Regions from separate parts of the Janthinobacterium woesei genome, predicted to be linked through region 2. Evidence: predicted binding sites of a transcription regulator. Region 2 holds the regulator's gene; each other region holds the start of a gene.
The links. Region 2 encodes FNR, which switches genes on or off when oxygen is low (the NO sensors DNR and NnrR bind a similar motif). Its sites were predicted from a motif close to TTGATNNNNATCAA; they were not measured.
Positions count from the first base shown of each region.

Region 1 (4,964 bases), on a different contig from region 2:
TTGGTGCGCTCGCCCACGTTGACGAACAGCGATTCGTCGTTGATGACGAACGGCTCCAGGCCCGCCAGGCGCATCTCGTGCGACGCTGCCGGCACGCTGCGCGGCGCGGTCTTCGACAGCAACTCGCCGATGGCGGCGATGTGTTCGGGCGTGGTGCCGCAGCAGCCGCCGGCCATGTTCAGGAAGCCCGCGTCGGCAAATTCGCGCAGCAGGGCGGAGGTGTCGGCCGGCAACTCGTCGAAGCCCGTGTCGCTCATGGGGTTGGGCAAGCCCGCGTTCGGGTAGATGCAGACGTAGGTGTCGGCGATCTTCGCCAGTTCTTCCGCGTACGGGCGCATCAGGGCCGCGCCCAGCGCGCAATTGAGGCCGATGGTCAACGGTTTTGCGTGGCGCACGGAATTCCAGAAGGCAGGCACGGTCTGGCCCGACAAGATGCGTCCCGAAGCGTCGGTGACGGTGCCCGATATCATCAAAGGCAGGCGCACCACGTGCGGGTTTTGCTCGTAGAACAGGTCGATGGCGAACAGGGCCGCCTTGCAGTTGAGCGTATCGAAAATGGTTTCCACCAGCAGCACGTCGGCGCCGCCTTCCACCAGGCCCTGGGTTTGCTGCAAATACGCGGCCACCAGCTGGTCGAAGGTGACGTTGCGCGCGGCCGGATCGTTCACGTCGGGCGAGATCGATGCCGTTTTTGGCGTGGGCCCGAGGGCGCCGGCGACGAAACGGGGCTTGTCCGGCGTGGAATACTTGTCGCAGGCGGCGCGCGCCAGCCTGGCTGCCTGCACGTTCATTTCATAGGCCAGGTGGGCCATGTGGTAGTCGTCTTGCGCGATCGTCGTGGCGCCGAAGGTGTTCGTTTCGATCAGGTCGGCACCGGCCGCCAGGTAGCGCTCGTGGATTTCCTGGATGATATGCGGCTGCGTCAGGGTCAGCAGCTCATTGTTGCCCTTGACGAACAGTTCGCGCGCGCCGCTGCCGGCTGGCGCGGCGAAATCGATGAAGCGGCCAGCGGAGCCGCCCCGGTAGGCTTCTTCGTCGAGCTTGTATTGCTGGATGATCGTACCCATCGCGCCGTCGAGAATCATGATCCGTCGCGCAAGAATGGCGCGCAAGGTGGCTTCGGTCGGGGACATGGCGGGGATCACGGTATCGTTCATTTCATGCTTTCAATAGGCAAACGGGCGGCGGCGCGGTGGCAAGACAGTTGCAAGGCGGTTGCGGGTCAGCAGGGTCAGCTAACGGAGAGCGCCGGCCGGGTAGGGCAGGCAGAAGGTGGCAATCGCCTGATTTCACCGGGTCTAAAATTATACGGCATCAGGCTGCTTTGGTTTTGCGCAAAAGGGGCTGGACACCACTGTGCAGTCGTTCCTGCAACACATCGTCTTCCACGGCGGCGCTACCTGGGCAGTTTTTAGAAATGACATTCCTGAAAATCTGACTGAAAATGTTAATTCTTCCGCCAAAATTGGCGGGAAGGCATGCACTCTGGTTTGTGGATATATTTCCACATTATTTTATTGGGCCACATTTTTTTTCATGAAGTGAATGGCAATAGTCGTAGATGGAAACAATCTTGATTTTAAACAATGCAGAGTGAGACGAATCATGCTCACAATAAAGCTTACCAAGAAGATGCTTTAATGATTATCAAAACCAATTGAATCAAAAGCATTAATAGTTGTTCTTCGGAATTGAACTCATCGATAATACTGGTTCGTCAAAATGTAATTCTCACCAAAAGTAACCAATATGTCACATTTCCCGCTCGCCGCTCCCAGCTCCCGCCTCGCGCCGTTCGAACATGGTTGCCAGCCATGAAAAACCATTTGCTTGTAGCATTGTTTCTCATGTTGGGCCTATCCGCCTGCGGTGGCGGCGGTGGCAGTGCTGGCGGGGGCGACACGGTGGTGGCGACGACTTCTGGCAATCCCGTGGTGGTGGTGGTGCCTGCCGTGACGGCCGTGTCAGCAAGCAATGTCGCCATCGGCGGCAGCGTGCTGGTCACCGGTACGGGCCTGAGCCAGGTAACGGCCTTCCAGGTAGCCGGCGTGACTGTCGCCACCAGCGCCGCCAGCGACACCAGCGTGACCTTGGCCATGCCGGGCGTGCCCGTGTCGGGCGCCTTGAGCCTGGTCAGCGCCAGCGGCACGGTGGCGAGCAGTTACAACGTGAATGTTTACCAGCCGCTGACGGTCAGCGGCGTCACACCGGCAACGGGCGGCGTCGGCTCCAGCGTCACCGTCGCCGGTAGCGGCATGGGGGCAGTCACGGCGGTGCAGTTTGGCAGTGGCGCGGCGGCAACTGCGCAAAGCCAGAGCGCGACCAGCGTGACGGTTCTGGTACCGGCGGGCGCCGCGACGGGGTCGCTGACCTTGCGCGGTCCGTATAACGACGTGGCCAGCAACGAGACCTACACGATCCTGGCCAGCGTGACGGTGACGTCGATCAGCACGGCCGTCAATGCTTCGACGCTGTCGGTGACGCTGCAGGGCAATAACCTCGATCAGGTGAGTGCTGCCTCGGTGGGCAGCACGCCGGCCGCCATCGTCAGCGCCAGCGCCAGCCAGCTGGTTTTGTCGGCGCCCGCCACGGCGACGGGCAATGTGCTGTTGTCGGCCGCCTCGCGCGTGGCCGTCAATGCGGGCACGGTGTCGGCGTATACCCTGGGCAGCATTGATTTCGCGCAGGTCTTGAGCTTGAACGCCAGCGATACGGCCTTGCGCTTGACGCTTGGCAAACCGGCCGCCGTGCGCGTGCCCGTGCTGGCCATGCAGGCAGGCCAGGCCAGCCCGGTCGTGACTCTCTACGCCACGGCCGCCAATGGCAGCAACCTGGGCAGCATCCCGATGAGCGGCCCGGCGCTCTTGCCGACGGCGAAAAGCGATTACAGCTTCAATGGCAATTTCAGTGCCGTCCTGCCCGCTGCCTGGATCTTGCCCGGCGTGCGCGTGCGCGTCACGGCCGTGGGCAGCGATGGCGTGCAAACCAGCCAGGAAGCGGCGCCCGTCGTTTCCAGCGCGGCCAAAATCCGCCTGGTGCTGGTGCCGTTGAGCACGGACGATGGCGTGGCGCAATTGCCTGACGCCGAGGTAATCCGTGCTGCGCTGACCCGCGTGTATCCGTATGCGGCGGAAAATATCAGCATCAGCACGCGAGCGCCGCTGAGCGTGCCGGGCAGCAGCACGGCCGACAGTTGGTGGAGCACGACCCTGGGAACGCTGGACAGCAAGCGCGCCCAGGAAGACAGCGGTGCCTACTATTATGGTTTCGTGCCGGCCATGTCCGTCAGCCGCGCCGCTGGCCTGGCCTACATTAACCTGCGCACCGGCAGCAATGATTACACGTCGGCCATCGGCCTCGATGCCAAATTCACCAACATCGCGTCGATCGATTCCTTCGGCAATGGCTGGCCTGAATGGCTGACCACGCTGGTGCATGAGCTGGGCCACAACCACTCGCTCAAGCATGTAGCCTGCGGCGGCCCGGCCGACGCCGCCACCGATTATCCGTATGCAAATGGCAACCTGGGGCCGCAACCGCTATATAACAGCAACTATGCGGGCAGCATCGGCCAGCTGAGCAAAGCGGCCTATGGCGCGGGCACGCCAATGAAAGACGTGATGAGCTATTGCAGCGGCGCCTGGTTTTCCGACTACAGTTATGGCCGGGTGCAACAATTCCTGGAAAAGCGCAGCACGCAGGGCACGGGCAGCAATGTGCTGGGCGCCAGCACGTCCGTTGCCGGGAATGGCTATCTGACCATTTCCGGACGCATCACGCCGGCCGGCGTGGCGCTGCATCCAGCCGTTGTCTCGTCCTCGCGCGTCGGCGCGGCCGCCAGCGGCAGCGGCCAGGGCTATACCCTGCGTCTCCTGACGGCGTCAGGACAGACTATCGACTTGCCCTTCGATGCCGTCTCCCTGGCCGATCACGGCGGCAGCGCCATGAGCCATTTCCGCGTCAGCTTCGCCAACCCGGGCGATATCAGCGAAGTGGAAGTATTGTCAAAAGGTAAGGCTTTAGCCAAGCTGGAGCGCCCTGCGCGCCGCAGCAAGGCCGCCGCCAACGATGCTAGTTTTGATGCAACGCAAAGCGGCGGCAAGCTGGCGCTGGCCTGGAATGCCCAAGCCGAGCCGTATGCCGCCGTGCTGCACGTGGCCGCCGATGGCCGCAAGACGGTGGTCGCCAGTGGCTTGACTGGCGGCAACGCCAGCGTTGACGTGAGCGCCTTGCCGGCCGGCGGCCGCTTCGAGGTCAGCCTGTCGTCGTCCATCGGTGGACGCTTGATGAAGGTCATGCGCCGCTAAGCGCTGGCCGGACGAAAAGGGCTTGCCGTTGGCAAGCCTTTTTTCTGTGCGCAGCCATTGGTGCAGAAACTGCACAGGTCCTGTGCCCGGCAGGGGCTGCCATTTTGCCGCCTGCCTGCCTAGAATAGGGCTTCCTGTCACCCATGCGGAGTGCCCCATGCCTATCTTGAACCTGCGTTTATCCACCGCGCCCGATGCGCGCCAGTCGGCCGCCATCGCTGCCATCCTGAGCCGTTTGACGGCGCAACTGTTGCACAAGGCGCCCGAACTGACGTCAGTGGCGATCAGCCATGCCGATGCGGCGCACTGGTTTGTTGGCGGGCCATCGTTGCAGGCACAGGGAAAAACGAGTTTTTTTCTCGATATCCTGATCAGTGATGAAACGAATACGGCGGAGGAAAAGGCCGCGTATATCGCCGCCGTGTTCGCCGCCATGCAGGAGTGCCTGGGCGAGTTGCATGACGTCAGCTACATCCACGTGCATGACGCGCGTCAGGCGGCCTGGGGCTATGGCGGCTTGACGCAGCAGTTCCGCGCCATGCGCCGTGCGCTGCAGCAGCCGTGATCAATCCCAGTGACGTTCTTGATAGTGTTGGACGGCAAAATCGACGAAGACCCTGACCTTGGGCGACAGCTGGCGGCTCTGCGGATACAGCG
Region 1 is NZ_JBNYXW010000025.1:2,822-7,785, reverse strand. Features, by position in the region: gene metH (methionine synthase) at 1-1,133, opposite strand, end outside; gene ACQ4W6_RS23965 (IPT/TIG domain-containing protein) at 1,848-4,307, shown strand; gene ACQ4W6_RS23960 (tautomerase family protein) at 4,465-4,872, shown strand; gene ACQ4W6_RS23955 (LysR family transcriptional regulator) at 4,873-4,964, opposite strand, start outside.
Region 1: a site for FNR is predicted at 1,574-1,587, ahead of ACQ4W6_RS23965 (IPT/TIG domain-containing protein). Genes of this name have one in related genera too.

Region 2 (4,964 bases):
TCCCGCTCCAGCTCTGCCGCGCGCGCCTCGAGCTCCTGCTGCAGCCGGTCGCGTTCGCTCATCAGGCCGTTGAACGCTTCCGTCAGCTCGCCGATTTCGTCGCGCTGCAGCACCGGCACGGGCGTGAAGCGGCTGCCGGAAGCGCGCAGCGACAGCAAGGTATTGCGCAGGCGCACCAGCGGCGACAGCAGCCGTACGGTCAGCCAGGCCAGCACGGCAGCGGCCAGCAGCGAAGCGCAGATGCTCCACAGCACCAGCCGGTACAGCACGCCGTTGAACGGTTCAAACGCGTCGGTCACGGGCAGCGAGGCGGCCAGCAGCCAGTTCACGGATTTCAGTCGCTTGAAGCTGTTGACGGCCGTGGTGCCACCGCTGTTGGTGCTGACCATGCTGCCTTCGCCACCATCCTTGAGCAACTGCGTGGTGATCTGGTTGGCGTTGGGCGCGCGCGGCTGCAGCAGCCGGCTGGCATCCGGGTGTAGCACGTAGCGCGGCACGGCCTCGCGCGTGAGGATGAAGAAATAGCCGCTCTTGCCCACCTTGGCCGTGCGCAAATGGCCGAGCATATTGTCCTTGTACAGGCGCAGCACGCCGATCACGATGCCGGCCACCTCGCCATCCTTGTCGAGCACGGGGGCGACCATCTGCACGATGGGCAAATGGCTGGTCTTGCCCAGCATCGGCTCGGTGATCATGGCTTTTTTCGTGCGCATCACCGTCTGGAAGTATGCGCGGTCGGCCACGTCCGTGCCGTTGCGCCCCTGCACTTCGGGCACGTCGGCGACCACCTTGCCCTGCGTATCGAGCACCAGCACGTCGTCGAACAGGGCCAGCATGGCGCGCTGCGTGTAGTAGTGGCGCAATTGCGCCGGGTCATCCATCAGGGCGGGTGGCTGGTGGCGCGCGGTCTGGGTGATGATGTCGAGCAGCATGGCCAGCTTGTCATCGAGTTCTTCGGCCGTGCGCTCGATCAGCGCCGTTTGCTGGCTCAGCAAGACTTGCGTGAAATCGTCGCGCATGTGTTTCACCTGGACCATCGTCACCAGGGCGATCATGGCGATCGAGGTCAGGCTGGTGGCCAGCGCGACTTTTGCTTTAATGCCGAGAGGCTTCATGATTTCCTTTTGAGTACCGGGCGGTACAGGCGGCAGATAATGCTGTCAGGAATTTTCCTATCAATACATCAACTTGGCAAGCGTGGGGCGTGTAATTTTGCGCTGTGGAGCAGGCTTTAGAGGATGTCGGCATAAAATTAAATGCAGAACGTCGTTTATTCAGCGAAATTAGGGCGAATTGCGGTGAATTTCCGCGAAATTGGCACATGGCAACGCACTATGCAGTAAACTTGTTATTGCATTTTATAAAAGGTACTGACATGACAGAAGCGCTACTCTCTCCAGCCTTGCCCGCAGTGACCGTGGAGGCGTTGCGTGCCCGATGCTCGACGTGCAGCATGCATCAATTGTGCCTGCCGATGGGGCTCGATGTGGGTGATATGGACCGGCTGGACCAGATCATCGGCCGGCGCCGCAAGGTCGCGCGTGGCGCCTTGCTGTTCCGCATCGGCGATTCGTTCCAGAACCTGTACGCGATCCGTTTGGGCCACTTCAAGACGTACCAGATCAATCCGGGCGGCGACGAGCAGGTGACGGGTTTCCAGATGGCTGGCGAATTGCTGGGCATGGACGCCATCAGCGCCGACCGCCACCATTGCAACGCGGTGGCGCTGGAAGACAGCGAAGTGTGTGAAATTCCGTTTTCCAGCCTGGAACAATTGCTGGGCAGTATACCGACCCTGCTGCGCCATTTCCACCGCATGATGAGCCAGGAAATCACGCGCGAGCAAAGCGTCATGCTGTTGCTGGGCAATATGCAGGCGACGCAGCGCTTTGCCGCCTTCATCGTCAACCTGGCCTCGCGCTACGAGGCACGCGGCTATTCGGGCAGCAACTTCCAGCTGCGCATGTCGCGCGAGGAAATTGGCAATTACCTGGGCTTGACCATCGAAAGCGTCAGCCGCTTATTGTCGAAGTTCAAGAAAGAAGGCTGGCTGCGCGTGTCGAACCGCGAGATTGAAATCCTGCAGCCAGCAAAATTGAAGGCCATTACGGCCGGCACGGACACCTGCAAATAATAACGGTGCTGTACCTTATAGTTCTTCATCCGCATGCAGCGCGATGCTGCGCTGCAAAGGCCAGGTCCAGATGCCTGACAAGCGCCATTCGCGCGCGTTGTTTTCCACCAGCACTTGCCAGCGGCTGCGCTCTAACATCGGCAGCGCCACCGAAAAGTTGCCGGCCGCATCGGGCTGCACCAGCAGCTTGATATCCTTTTCGGGCAAGGTGGCATGCGCCAGGTGCAGCAGCAAAGGCGCCGGGTAAGCCTTGCCGAAGCTTTGCACGGAACCGGTCAGGCGCGCTGCAGCTACATCATAGGTCAGGCTGGTCGACATGGCCAGGTTGCTGGCGGCCGTATCGCGCCGCAAGTCCTGGTTGATCGCCTTGCCCTGCTTGTAATAGTCGCCCACCACCAGCGCGTCCGGCTGCGTAAACGCGATATAGCCCATGAAGCTGCCGACGATGACGGACAGCCCGGGCCCCACCATCAGCAGCCACGGCCAGCGGTGCTTGTACCAGGGTTCCACGGGGGCTTGCAGCTTGATACTTTCCGACATGCTATTTCTCCTTGTGGCGGCATATTCTGGGGTCAGCCCTCAAAAACACGCCTTTCCTTGTTAGCGCGGCACGATGAACACGGCGCTTTCGCGCACATGCAGCGATGGATCGTCCAGCGATTGCAGCTCGATGCTGATCTTGTTCGAACCCTTTTCCCCGACGCCGTGCGGCACGCGCAGGCGGATGGGCCAGCCCAGCGTTTCGGTCGGCTGCAGGGTAACTTCATCGCGCGTCAGCAGGGCCAGGCCGGGCAAGCCGGCAACGCTGATCCTGAAGTGCTGGCGCTGCTCCGAGGTATTCATGATCTGCAGGCGGTAGACGTTTTCGATCATGCCATCTTCCACTTCGCGTCCCATCGAGCCACGGTCGCGGATGACGTCCATTTTCAGCGGCGTGCGCAGGAACAGCGAGGTCGCCACGGCGATGATGATCAGGGCCAGGATGGCGGAATAGATCAGTACGCGCGGGCGCATGGCGCGCTGGCGGATCTGCTGCGCATTGAAGTTGTTTTCCAGCGCGTGGTCGGTACTGTAGCGTACCAGGCCGCGTGGCCGGTCGACCTTGTCCATCACGCTGTTGCAGGCGTCCACGCAGGCGGCGCAGCCGATGCATTCATACTGCAGGCCGTTGCGGATATCGATGCCAGTCGGACACACTTGCACGCACAGGGTGCAGTCGATGCAGTCGCCCAGCTTGTCGTTGTTGCCGGCTTTCTTGCTCAGCGCGCCGCGCGGTTCGCCCCGCTTGGCATCGTAGGTGATGATCAGGGTATCCTGGTCGAACATGGCGCTCTGGAAACGCGCGTAGGGGCACATGTATTTGCACACCTGCTCGCGCAGCCAGCCCGCGTTGCCGTAGGTTGCCAGGCTGTAGAACAAGACCCAGAACCATTCCCAGGGACCGAAATTCAAGGTGGTGACCGCGTGCGCCAGTTCCTTGATGGGCGTGAAGTAGCCAACGAAGGTAAAGCCCGTCCACAGGGCGATGGCGCCCCACGCCAGGTGCTTGGCCGTCTTCTTAGCTGCCTTGTGCAGCGACGGACCCTGCTTGTCGAGGGCCATGCGGGCACTGCGCGTGCCTTCGATCTTGCGTTCGACCCACAGGAAGATTTCCGTGTACACCGTTTGCGGGCAGGAAAAGCCGCACCACACCCGCCCGGCAATGGCCGTGACGAGGAACAGTAAATACGCACAGATGATCAGCAGGGCCGCCAGGTAGATGAAATCCTGCGGCCACAGCACGACGCCGAAAATGTAGAACTTGCGCGTGGTCAAATCGAACAGCAGGGCTTGCCTGCCATTCCAGGTCAACCACGGCAAGCCGTAGAACGCCAGCTGGGTAAGCCAGACGCATACCCATCGCCAGGTAGCGTAGCGTCCTTTGGCCTCGCGAGGGTAGATCTGCTCGCGGGCCGCATACATCTGGATGACTTGAGGTTCCATCACATCATTTCACGGGCGCCTGGGGATTCGACAGGCTCCAGACATAGGCCGACAGCACATGCACTTTTGATTCCCCAAGGAAATCGTTAAAGGCCGGCATGGTGTTGCTGCGCCCCTTGCGGATGGTTTCCATAATGGTATCGGCGCTGCCGCCATACAGCCAGGTCTTGTCCGTCAGGTTGGGCGCGCCGAGCATCTGGTTGCCCTTGGCGTCCGCACCGTGGCAAGCCATGCAGGCGCCGAACTTGGCCTTGCCCAGCACCGACTTGACGGGGTCGGCGGTGGAACCGGACAGGCTCAGCACATAATGGGCCACGTTCTCGACATCCTTTTCCGAGCCCAGGGCGGCACCCATCGGCGGCATCTGGCCATTGCGGCCATGCAGGATGGTGGTCTTGATGACGTCTGGTTCGCCGCCATACAGCCAATCCTTGTCGGTCAGGTTGGGGAAGCCCTTGTTGCCGCGCGCATCCGAACCGTGGCATTGCGCGCAATAGGTGAGGAACAGGCGCTGGCCGATGGCTTGCGCCTGCGGATCGGCGGCCACCGTCTTCAAGTCCTGGCCCAGATACTTGTTGAACAGGGGGCCGTAGTCGGCTTCCGCCTTTTTCAGCTCTTCTGCGTACTGGCCCGTCGATTTCCAGCCCAGGCTACCGGCGTAGTTGCCCAGGCCCGGATACAGGTACAGATAGGCCAGTGCGAAGACGATGGTGATGTAGAACAGCCACATCCACCAGCGCGGCATGGGCGTGTTGAGTTCCTTCAAGTCCTCGTCCCAGACGTGGCCCGTGGTGCCGTCGGTGGGCGCGCCAGGGATCAGCGTGACCTTCGACTGCGAGTACAGCAG
Region 2 is NZ_JBNYXW010000003.1:270,870-275,833, forward strand. Features, by position in the region: gene ACQ4W6_RS04555 (HAMP domain-containing sensor histidine kinase) at 1-1,115, opposite strand, end outside; gene fnr (fumarate/nitrate reduction transcriptional regulator Fnr) at 1,376-2,134, shown strand; gene ACQ4W6_RS04565 (FixH family protein) at 2,150-2,674, opposite strand; gene ccoG (cytochrome c oxidase accessory protein CcoG) at 2,735-4,117, opposite strand; gene ccoP (cytochrome-c oxidase, cbb3-type subunit III) at 4,122-4,964, opposite strand, start outside.

Region 3 (4,964 bases), on a different contig from region 2:
GCCGCTCGCTGCCGCCGCCTACCATGGCGAGGTCGTGGCGGAAGACCATATGGAATACGGCGACCTCGACAAAAAATTCCAGCAGTCAACGTTTGGCGCGCATTTCGTGGAAGTGGGCGTGGACAGCGACACGGGCGAAGTGCGCGTGCGCCGCATGCTGGCTGTGTGCGCGGCGGGACGCATCCTGAATCCGAAAGCGGCCCGCAGCCAGGTGATCGGCGCCATGACCATGGGCGTGGGCGCGGCCCTGATGGAAGAACTGATGATCGACCAGCGCCGTGGCTTTTTCGTCAACCACGACCTGGCCGGCTATGAAGTGCCCGTGCACGCCGACATCCCGCACCAGGACGTCATCTTCCTCGATGAAACCGACCCCATGTCATCGCCCATGAAAGCCAAGGGCGTGGGCGAACTGGGCATCTGCGGCGTGGCGGCGGCCATTGCCAATGCCGTGTACAACGCGACGGGCGTGCGGGTGCGGGCGTATCCGCTGACGCTGGATAAGTTGCTGGCGAAGTTGCCGGCCGTGGCGTAGGGGCCATCGATCAGATAGCGACGGTAGAGAAAGCACCATGGCAGGGGCGTGCGCCAGCCTGCTTCCAGGGGGGCATGATAGACAGATTGATAGCACCTTTCCGTTATACTGGCGCTCCAACACAGCAGCCACTATCCGGAAATACCATGGACCTTAGTAATCATGCAGCCGTCGTCAATTGCGAAGCATATCGCGATGGCAAGAAGATCGAACACTTCGATATCGACAAGGCGAGTGAATGTCTCGACGACCCTGATTGTTTCGTCTGGATCGGCCTGGCCGGCCCCGATGGCGCTGCCATGCACGCGCTGCAAACGACCTTCGGCTTGCACGAACTGGCCGTCGAGGATGCGGAAGGGGCGCACGAGCGGCCCAAGCTGGAAGAATACGGCGACACCTTGTTCATGGTGCTGCATACGGCCAGCCTCGATGGCGACGCCATCGTGTATGGAGAAACCCACGTTTTTCTCGGTTGCCGCTTTATCATCACCATACGCCATGGCCCCTCGGCCGGCTATGCGAAATTGCGCGAGCGCAAGGAAAGCGTGCCGGAGAAGCTGGCCAGCGGCCCCGGCTATGTGCTGTATTCCATCATCGACTTCATCGTCGACCAGTACCAGCCCTGCATCGACCTCTTGCAAGGCAAATTCCAGCAGTATGAAGCCCAGCTGTTCAAGCCCAGCTTGAGCGAAGACAAACTACAGGATTTCTACCAGCTCAAGACCGAGTTGCTCAAACTCGACGCGGCCGTCAATCCCCTGCACGAGATCTGCACCCAGCTGATCCGTTTCCATGGCGACATCGTGCCCAAGGAAAACCGCATCTATTACCGCGACATTCTCGATCACGTCAAGCGCGTCACGCACACGGCGGGCCAGATGCGTGAAATGGTCAATTCCGCCATGCAGGTGGCGCTGGGGCAAATCTCGCTACGCCAGAACGAGGTCGTCAAGCGCCTGGCTGCGTGGGCCGCCATCCTGGCCGTGCCCACCATGGTCTTCAGCCTGTATGGCATGAACTTTGAATTCATGCCGGAGCTGAAATGGCGCGGCAGTTATCCGGCCGTGATCGTCGTCATTGCCGCCGGCTGTTACTGGCTGCACCGGCGTTTGAAGCGCGAAGGCTGGCTGTAGTCCCGCCGACTGTTGCGCCACTACCACCGCCGTAGGAGTGTCCTGCCGGCAAGCCTCGGCCAGCGGTGCTAGTGCGACACCAGCACCGGCAAGTTCATCTCTTGCAGCACGGTGCGCGTGACGCCGCCCAGCAGCGCTTCGCGCAGGCGCATGTGGCCATAGCAGCCCATCACCAGCAAGTCGCACTGCCGTTGTGCCGCCATGGCAAGCAGGGCCGCGCCCACATCCTGCCCCGGCGGCGTGTCGTGCTGTACCACGTCCACGTTGACGCCGTGGCGCGCCAGGTACAGGGCCAGGTCGGCGCCCGGCTGTTCGCCATGCGCGGCCGGCTGCGCGTGCGAATTGATCACGGCCAGCGTGACCTGCTGCGCGCGGCCCAGCAGCGGCAGCGCATCGGTGATGGCGCGCAGCGCTTCGGCGCTGCCGTCCCAGGCCAGCAGGGGGCGCTGGCCGGTGCTGGCCTGGGACGGGGCGGGCGCGTGCGGCACCATCAGCACGGGCCGGCCGCAATGGAGCATCAGGTACTCGGCCGTGCCGGCGATGACGCGCGAGGGCGTGTCCTGCGGGTCCGTCTGGCCCAGGATCAGCACGTCGCAATAGCGCGCCTGCAGCAGCAGCGCGCCTTGCGCGTCGTCGTCGACGAAGCGCGTTTCATAGTTGGTCAAGCCTTCTTCCCGGGCGATTCGCTCGAAGTCATGCAGCGCGTCGCTGGCCTGGCTGCGCAGCGCCTGCATTTGCGCCGGCGCAAACTGCAGCGCGTTGACGCCGCCGCCATACGCATAGCGCGAGATGCCGCTCATGGCCGAGCCGATCAGGTGCGCTCCTTCGGCGACCGCCAGGCGCACGGCCAGGCGGATGCGCGGCGCGCAGTGGCATGAATTGTCTACATGGACCAGCAGTGTGGTGTAGGGCATGGCGTCGTCCTGTCAGGTGGGGAAAGGGGATGATTGAAGGCTGCAGCGCATGGCTGGCGGCGCCAGCGCTGTCGGCTCTCTTGCTTGATCGTCATGTGGGCTTCCCTGCTATTTTTTACAGGGTAGCAAGAGCTGGTTCAAAAAATTATGATCTACATCAAGTTTGCTGGAAATGCGCCGTGCCAGCAGCAGGGAGCAGGGAGCATGCTGCCTAAAACGCCTGGCTGGCGGCATGAATCAGCAGGCCGGCCAGGCCGCCGACGACGGTGCCGTTGATGCGGATGAATTGCAGGTCGCGCCCGATGGCCAGCTCGATGCGGCTACTCATTTCTTCCTTGCTCCACAGGTCCAGCCGGCTGGCGATGAAGGCGCCCACTTCGCCCCGGTAGCGGCGCACCAGCGTAGCGCTGCCGGCGACGATGGCGTCGTTCAGCCATTGCCGCGCATGGAAGTCCGTGCCCAGCACCTTGCCCGTGTTGCGCGCCAGGCTGGCGATGGCTTGCGCCAGCACTGGCTGCTCGCCGTGCAGGTCGGCCAGCAGGCGCGCGCTGACATTGTCCCACAGCTCGCCCAGCATGGCTTGCACCGTGTCGCTGGCGATCAGCTGCAACTGGTAGCGGCGCACCGTCTCTTGCCAATGCGGGTCGGCCTTCAAGTGCAGCGCGCTGTCGGCGATCCAGCCGGCGATGCGCTGGCGCAGCGGGTGGTCGGGGGCGATGCGCACGGCGATGGAAAATTTTTGCAGCGAGGCGATCATGCGCGGCTCATACGCCTTCAAGGCCTTCTTGATCAGCGCGTTCTCGATCTGGAAGGCGCCCAGCACAAAGTCGCCGATGGCGGCGTGGTGGCTGTCATCGTCCAGGTAGGCGGCACCCCGGTCGAGCAGGAAGTCCAGCAGTTCCTGCGGCTTGCCGTCGGCGATCAGCGCATCGATGCAGTCGGCGGCCACGTCCGACAGGTTCAATTGCCCCAGGTAGCTGCTGGCCTGGTCACGCAGCAGCTGCCCCAGTTTTTCGTGGTCGGCCATCGACAGCAGCTGTCTGACGACGCCCGCGCTGGCCATGCCCAGCTGCTGCGCGTGGGTGCTATCATCCAGCCAGGCGCCCAGCCGCTGGGCCGGGTCGGCTTGCACGATGCGCTCGGCGATACCTTGTTCGGTAATGAAATGGTTTTCCACGAAGGCGCCCAGGCTGCGTCCGATCTCCGCCTTGCTGTTCGGGATGATGGCCGTATGCCATAGCGGGATGCCGAGCGGATGGCGGAACAGGGCGACGACGGCAAACCAGTCGGCAATCGCCCCCACCATCGACGCTTCGGCAAACGCTTCCACATAGCCCCAGGCGGGATGGCCGCCCCGCTGCGAGCGGGCCACGGCAAAGACCAGCGCCGCCAAGAGTAGCAAGCCCACGGCCAGCAGCTGCATGCTGCGCAGGCGCGCGCGCTTGAGCTGGTCCGTGCTGCGGTCCAGCTGTTCGATGAGGTCGGGGGAGCGTTGCATGGATGGCGGTCCGCGTTGGTTGCGAGACCGCCATCTTAACTGCGGCAGCGACAGAATATGTCGCCGGGGTGATTTTTTACTGCGCTGTGTGCAGCAGCGAACGCTTGCGCGCGTAGCCGAAGTAGATGATTAGCCCGATCACCAGCCAGATGCCAAAGGCGAGCCAGGTGACCCAGCTCAGGAAGGTCATCAAGCCCAGGCACATGAGGACGGCCAGCGCTGGCACGTAGGGCACGCCGGGGCAGCGGAAGGCGCGCGGCAGGTCGGGGCGCTTCTTGCGCAGTACCACCACGGCGATCGAGACCATGGTGAAGGCAGCCAGCGTGCCGATGTTGATCAGTTCAGCGAGGATGTTGAGCGGGATCACGGCGGCGATCAGGCCAAACACGATGCCCACCAGCCAGGTGGCGAAGAACGGCGTGTGGAAGCGCGGGTGCACGCTCGACAGGCGGCGTGGCAGCAAGCCGTCGCGCGACATGGCGAAGATGATGCGCGTCTGGCCGAAGGCCATTACCAGGATGACGGTGGTCATGCCCAGGATGGCGCCCAGGTCGACGAAGCCGGCGATCCAGTTTTCGCCCGCATATTGCAGGGCCAGCGAGACGGGATGGTCGACGCCGAGGAACTTTTGGTAGGGTACGATGCCCGTCATGATGGCCGAGACCACCACGTACAGCACGGCGCACACGGCCAGCGAGCCGATAATGCCGATAGGCAAGTCGCGCGACGGCTGCTTGACTTCCTCGGCGGCCGAAGTGACGGCGTCAAAGCCGATGAAGGCGAAGAACACCAGCGCGGCTGCGCTCAGCATGCCGTGGTAGCCGAACGGCATGTAGGGCTGCCAGTTGGCCGGCTGCACGTGGCGCGCGCCAAAAATGATGAAC
Region 3 is NZ_JBNYXW010000013.1:56,405-61,368, forward strand. Features, by position in the region: gene paoC (aldehyde oxidoreductase molybdenum-binding subunit PaoC) at 1-535, shown strand, start outside; gene ACQ4W6_RS16455 (magnesium and cobalt transport protein CorA) at 682-1,668, shown strand; gene ACQ4W6_RS16460 (universal stress protein) at 1,737-2,582, opposite strand; gene ACQ4W6_RS16465 (DUF445 domain-containing protein) at 2,794-4,080, opposite strand; gene bcaP (branched-chain amino acid transporter BcaP) at 4,157-4,964, opposite strand, start outside.
Region 3: a site for FNR is predicted at 2,730-2,743, ahead of ACQ4W6_RS16460 (universal stress protein). Genes of this name have one in related genera too.

Region 4 (4,964 bases), on a different contig from region 2:
TCACCACTTGCCCCATCTGCCCCACCAGCGCGTGGGCTTCGCTGGTGATGAGCAGCGGCGGCGAGTCGAAGACGACGATGCGGTCGGCGTAGCGGCTGGCGATCTCGGCCAGCAGGCGGCTCATGGCGCGGCTGGCCAGCAATTCCGTCGCATGCCTGTTGCTGCGCCCGGCCGGCAAGATGCTCAGGTTGGCCACGTTGGTCTTCAGGATCACGTCCGCCATGGCCAGCTGCGGGTCGAGCAGCACGTCCATCAGGCCCGGCTCCGGCGCCAGGCCCAGCACTTTCAGCACGGACGGGCGCGCCACGTCGGCGTCCACCAGTAGCACCGTGATGTCCATTTCCATGGCGATGCTCATGGCCAGGTTGACGGCGCAGTACGTTTTGCCTTCGCCGGGCATGGCGCTGGTGACGACGATCAGGTTGCCGTGGCGGACGGCATCGCTGCCGCTGGCGCGCGCCTGGCGCAGCAGCGGGCGCTTGATGATGCGGAAATCTTCGGCCACGCCGCTGCGCCCGCCGTCGTGCGTCAGCATGCCTTGCTCCTGCAGCCGGGCCAGGTTCAGTTCCCGGTAACGCGGCGACAGTTGCGCCGCTGCCAGCGCAGCCGCTGCGCCCTGGTCCCCGGCAGCGTAATGTACGCCGCTCTCGGCCACGCCCAGGATGTGCGGCTCCTGCATGCCGTTAAGACTGTCCTTGCTGCTCATCGTCGCTCCCGTGGCGTGGTCTAGAATTTGAGCTGCACGGCCGTCATGATGCCGCCGTACAGCACGAACAGGCTGCCCAGGCAGGCGCCGAAGGCGTAGCGGGCGCGGCGCCGGCGCACCTGCTGCAGCGCGGTCCAGTTCATCGATACCGTGCCTAGCACGTTCAAGCCGGTGGCATCGCGCAGTTCGGCCGGGCTGAGGAAGGTGGGGCGTACCTGGCTGATCAGGAGGGCGGCGGCGATGCCGGCCACCAGCGCCGCGCCCAGCGCCGCGCTGAACAACAGCGCGCGGTTCGGGCCGATGGGCTTGTATTGCACGGTGGGCGGATCGATGATCTTGAAGGCCATCATGTCGGTGGTGGAACTGAGTTCGCCCGACAGCTTGGCCGCTTCGCGCCGGCCGATCAGCTTTTCATAGTTTTCCTTATTGATGACGTAGTCGCGGTTCAGTTGCGCCAGTTGCGACTCCACCTCGGGCACGGCATTGCTTTGCGCCAGCAATCGCGCGTTGCGCGCGCCATATTCCTGCACGCGGGCGCGGATGGCGGCCACCTTGGCATCCGCATCCGTCAGCGCCACCTTCAATTGCTGCAGCATGGGGCTGTAATTCTTGCCCGGATCGCCGGACGCCGCCTTGAGCTTGCTTTCCTCTATCTTGCGCTGTTCCAGCTGGGCGACCAGGCGTTTCGAGGCGATGATGTCGGGATGCAATTCCGTAAATTGCATGCGCAGGCTGTCGAGGTTCTTGTTGAGCGAGGCGATGCGCTCGTCGAGCTCGGGATTGGTGATGCCCGCCGCGCTCGGTTCCAGGTCCAGCACCGGCTCGTCGCCTTCGATCTGGCTCTGGATCGCCTTGCGCGACTGTTCCGCCTCGAGCAGTTCCAGCCTGGCATTGTTCAGGCTATCGGACGACATCAGCAGCTGGCTGCCATAGTCGATGCCCTGGCGCGGCAGCAGCAGGTTGTTGCGCAGCTTGAATTCCTTCACCAGGTTTTCCGCCGCGCTGAGCTTGTCCTCGTAATTCTTGATCTGTTCGTCGATGAATTGCACGGCCTTCTGCGAATCGCCTTTCTTGCCCTGGAAACTGCCTTCGACAAAAATGGTCAGCAGGCTTTGCACCACGTCGCGCACCAGTTTCGGGTCGCGCCCGCTGTAGCTGATGGTGTAGATGTCGAAGGCATTCGTGCCGGTAATCTTGATGCGCCCCATCAATTCATCAAGCTGCGCCTCGTGTTCGCGCACGGTTTTCGAGCCCAGGTCGAGGTCGACCATGCGCATGACGCGCTCGACGTTGGGGCGGCTGAGCAGGGTGCGGCTCATGATGGCCACCTGCTGCTCCGCGTTGGGCACGCTGGTCATGCCGGACAGCAAGGGCTTGAGGATGGTTTGCGTATCGACAAACACGCGCGCCCTGGTTTGATAGTCGTCGGGCAGGCTGATGACCTTGATGAAACCGGTAATGGCCACCAGCCATGCCACCAGCAACGCATGCCAGCGGTATTTCCAGATGCCTTTCAGGCTGGAAAGCAGTTGCTGTAGCAATTCCTCCATGGCGCTTCCTTCAGGTGACGGTGCTTGGCGGGGGCGGCGGCGCGGAAAGCGACGTTGCGATGCAGTTGTTGCTTGTTGCTTGTTGAGCAAAGTATAGGGCGCCTGTTGGGCAAGATTTCCCAAGATGATTGCTTCTTGATACGCCTCAAGGTTCACTTGCCGTGTTTTCATAATCATAGGAAGTTGGCGGCCCAGGCTGCTTCTGCGCGGCCGGCGGTTTGACGTGCCGCCCTACGCGCCACCCGACGCGCCATCGACTCGAAGAGGCCCAGCATGAATCTGTTTCGCCGTGCATTCGTATTCAACACGCTGGCCGTGGCGGCCACGGCCAGCCTGCTGGGCGCCTGCCGCTCGCGCCTCCCGCTGGCGCCCGCCGACGACAGCGCGCCCATGCACGACTATCTGATCGGGCCGGGCGACTCCGTCAACATCATCGTCTGGCGCAATCCGGAAGTGTCGCTGACGGTGGCCGTGCGGCCCGATGGCAAGATCACCACGCCGCTGGTGGAAGACCTGGTGGCCAGCGGCAGGACCTCGACCCAGCTGGCGCGCGATATCGAACAGGCCTTGAGCAAGTTCATCCAGCAGCCCGTGGTGACGGTCATCGTGACGAATTTCTCGGGGCCGTATGGCGAGCAGATCCGTGTCATTGGCGAGGCGGCCAAGCCGCAGGCGCTGCCATATCGGCTGGGCATGTCGCTGATGGACGTGCTGATCGCCGTGGGCGGCATCACCGATTTTGCCGCCGGCAACAAGGCCAGCATCATCCGCATGCGCGAAGGCAGCCAGCAGCAACTGCGCGTGCGGCTCGACGATTTATTGAAAGACGGCGATATTTCGGCCAACGTCATGATGCGGCCCGGCGATGTCCTGTTGATACCGGAGAGTTTTTTCTAGTCAGCACGCCAGAGCGTTCAAGGCAGCACTTTGTGTGTTGCTTTGTACTTTTTGGCAAATTTCATGGTGTTGTTTTGCTATTAAATAAGATATTTCTTCTGTTTTTTTAGTCATCGCGGGAACTTCTTCAGTTTTGATCTTGTCACAAGACATTGGCTTCAGTCCGTCTCGACGGCAGCCGATTACGTGAGGACACGATGACTTTTGAAGATGAACCTATTATTTCCTTCGACACCCCGGCCGGTTTCAGCAACCTGCTGGTGGGCGAGGGGACGATCGACCCGGCCATGGAGCACGAGCTCGATCTGCAGCGCTTTCATATCCGCATGGCCAATTCGCGCGGACGGCGCGAAGCGGCCAGCTTGCTGATCCGCAAGATGTACGGCTGGCGCGGCTATGCCGTCGACCCCGCCGTCGCCCATGCGCTGAACAAAATCACCCTGTTTGCGGAAACGGTCGGCACCACCGTCGGCACCATGACGCTTTGCCTGGACGATCACGAGGCGGGCTTGCCAGCCGATGAAAACTTCCGCGACAAGCTCGACCTGCTGCGCGCCGAGGGCCGGCGCCTGTGCGAACCGTCGCGCCTGGCCATCGACAAGGGCGTCAGCAAGCGCGTGTTTGCGGCGCTGATTCATATTTCTTATATCTATGCCCACAATATCCATGGCTTTACTGATTATGTGATTGAAGTCAATCCGCGCCACGTCGTGTTTTACAAGCGCATGCTGGGTTTTCGCGACTTCGGTGGCGAACGCGAGTGTACGCGCGTGGGGGCGCCGGCCGTGCTGCTACGGCTCGATCTCGACTACATGGGGGCGCAGATCCGCAAGTATGGCGGCTTGATGGAGCAACATGGGGGAGAGCGCTCGTTTTACCCCTTTTTTTTTCCGACATGGGATGAACCGGGCATGACCGAGCGCTTGCGCCAGGGGCGCGATTGAACGCTTGTTGATTGAACGCTTATTTATTTTTTCAGCAAGATGGCTTGCATGTAGTTGCCCGGAATCGCATAGGTGATGCCGCTGGGCGCGCTGATGGCTGTCTCCTTGAGGCCTTTCAGATACACCATGTTGACGATGCCGTAGACCAGCCCCGTCGCGGGGTCGAACAAAGGGCTGCCGCTGCTGCCCGGATATGCCGTCGCGTCCAGCTGGAATACAGTGTAGGGCGACTTTTGCAGCTGCGCCAGACGGCGGGTGTCGAGCCGCTGCGCGTTTTCACTGGGCATCACCACCGGCGTCAGCGAAGACACGGTGGCGCGGTGCGTCACGTGGTGCAAACCGAGCAGCATGCCTAGCGGAAAACCCGTGAAGGCCATGGCCTGGCCTTCGCGCACCGTGGCCGCATCGCCCAGCGCCAAGGCCGGCAGCGGCGCGCCCGTCAGGCGCAGCAGGGCCAGGTCGTGTTCGGTGTCGATCGACTCCACCTTGGCGGGGCGAAATTGCGCCGTCTCGCCCTGGCCCGTGAGGATGCCGATGACCTCGTTCGGATTCGCGTCCAGCAGTTTCTCGATCACATGGGCGCAGGTCAGCACGCTCAAGCCATCACCGGCCACGAAACCCGTGCCGATGAAATTCATGGGCGGCGTGCGCGTCTTGAGCACGCTGCCCACGCCGACGATGGACGGCTTGACGCGGGCGATCGCTTGCGCCAGCGATGCATCGGCGCGGCATGGCGCGGCGGCCAGGCCAAGGCCAAGGCCAAGGCAGAACAGCAGCGCGGGCAGGAAGACTTTCATGGCGGCGACCTTTCGGCAGGGTGGGAAGAAGAGGGCGGAAGGGGCTGCAGCAGCGCGCACAGCAGCATCA
Region 4 is NZ_JBNYXW010000019.1:67,518-72,481, reverse strand. Features, by position in the region: gene ACQ4W6_RS21155 (XrtA-associated tyrosine autokinase) at 1-706, opposite strand, end outside; gene ACQ4W6_RS21150 (XrtA system polysaccharide chain length determinant) at 727-2,256, opposite strand; gene ACQ4W6_RS21145 (XrtA/PEP-CTERM system exopolysaccharide export protein) at 2,530-3,153, shown strand; gene ACQ4W6_RS21140 (N-acyl amino acid synthase FeeM domain-containing protein) at 3,351-4,097, shown strand; gene ACQ4W6_RS21135 (S1 family peptidase) at 4,121-4,894, opposite strand; gene ACQ4W6_RS21130 (hypothetical protein) at 4,891-4,964, opposite strand, start outside.
Region 4: a site for FNR is predicted at 2,392-2,405, ahead of ACQ4W6_RS21150 (XrtA system polysaccharide chain length determinant). Genes of this name have one in related genera too.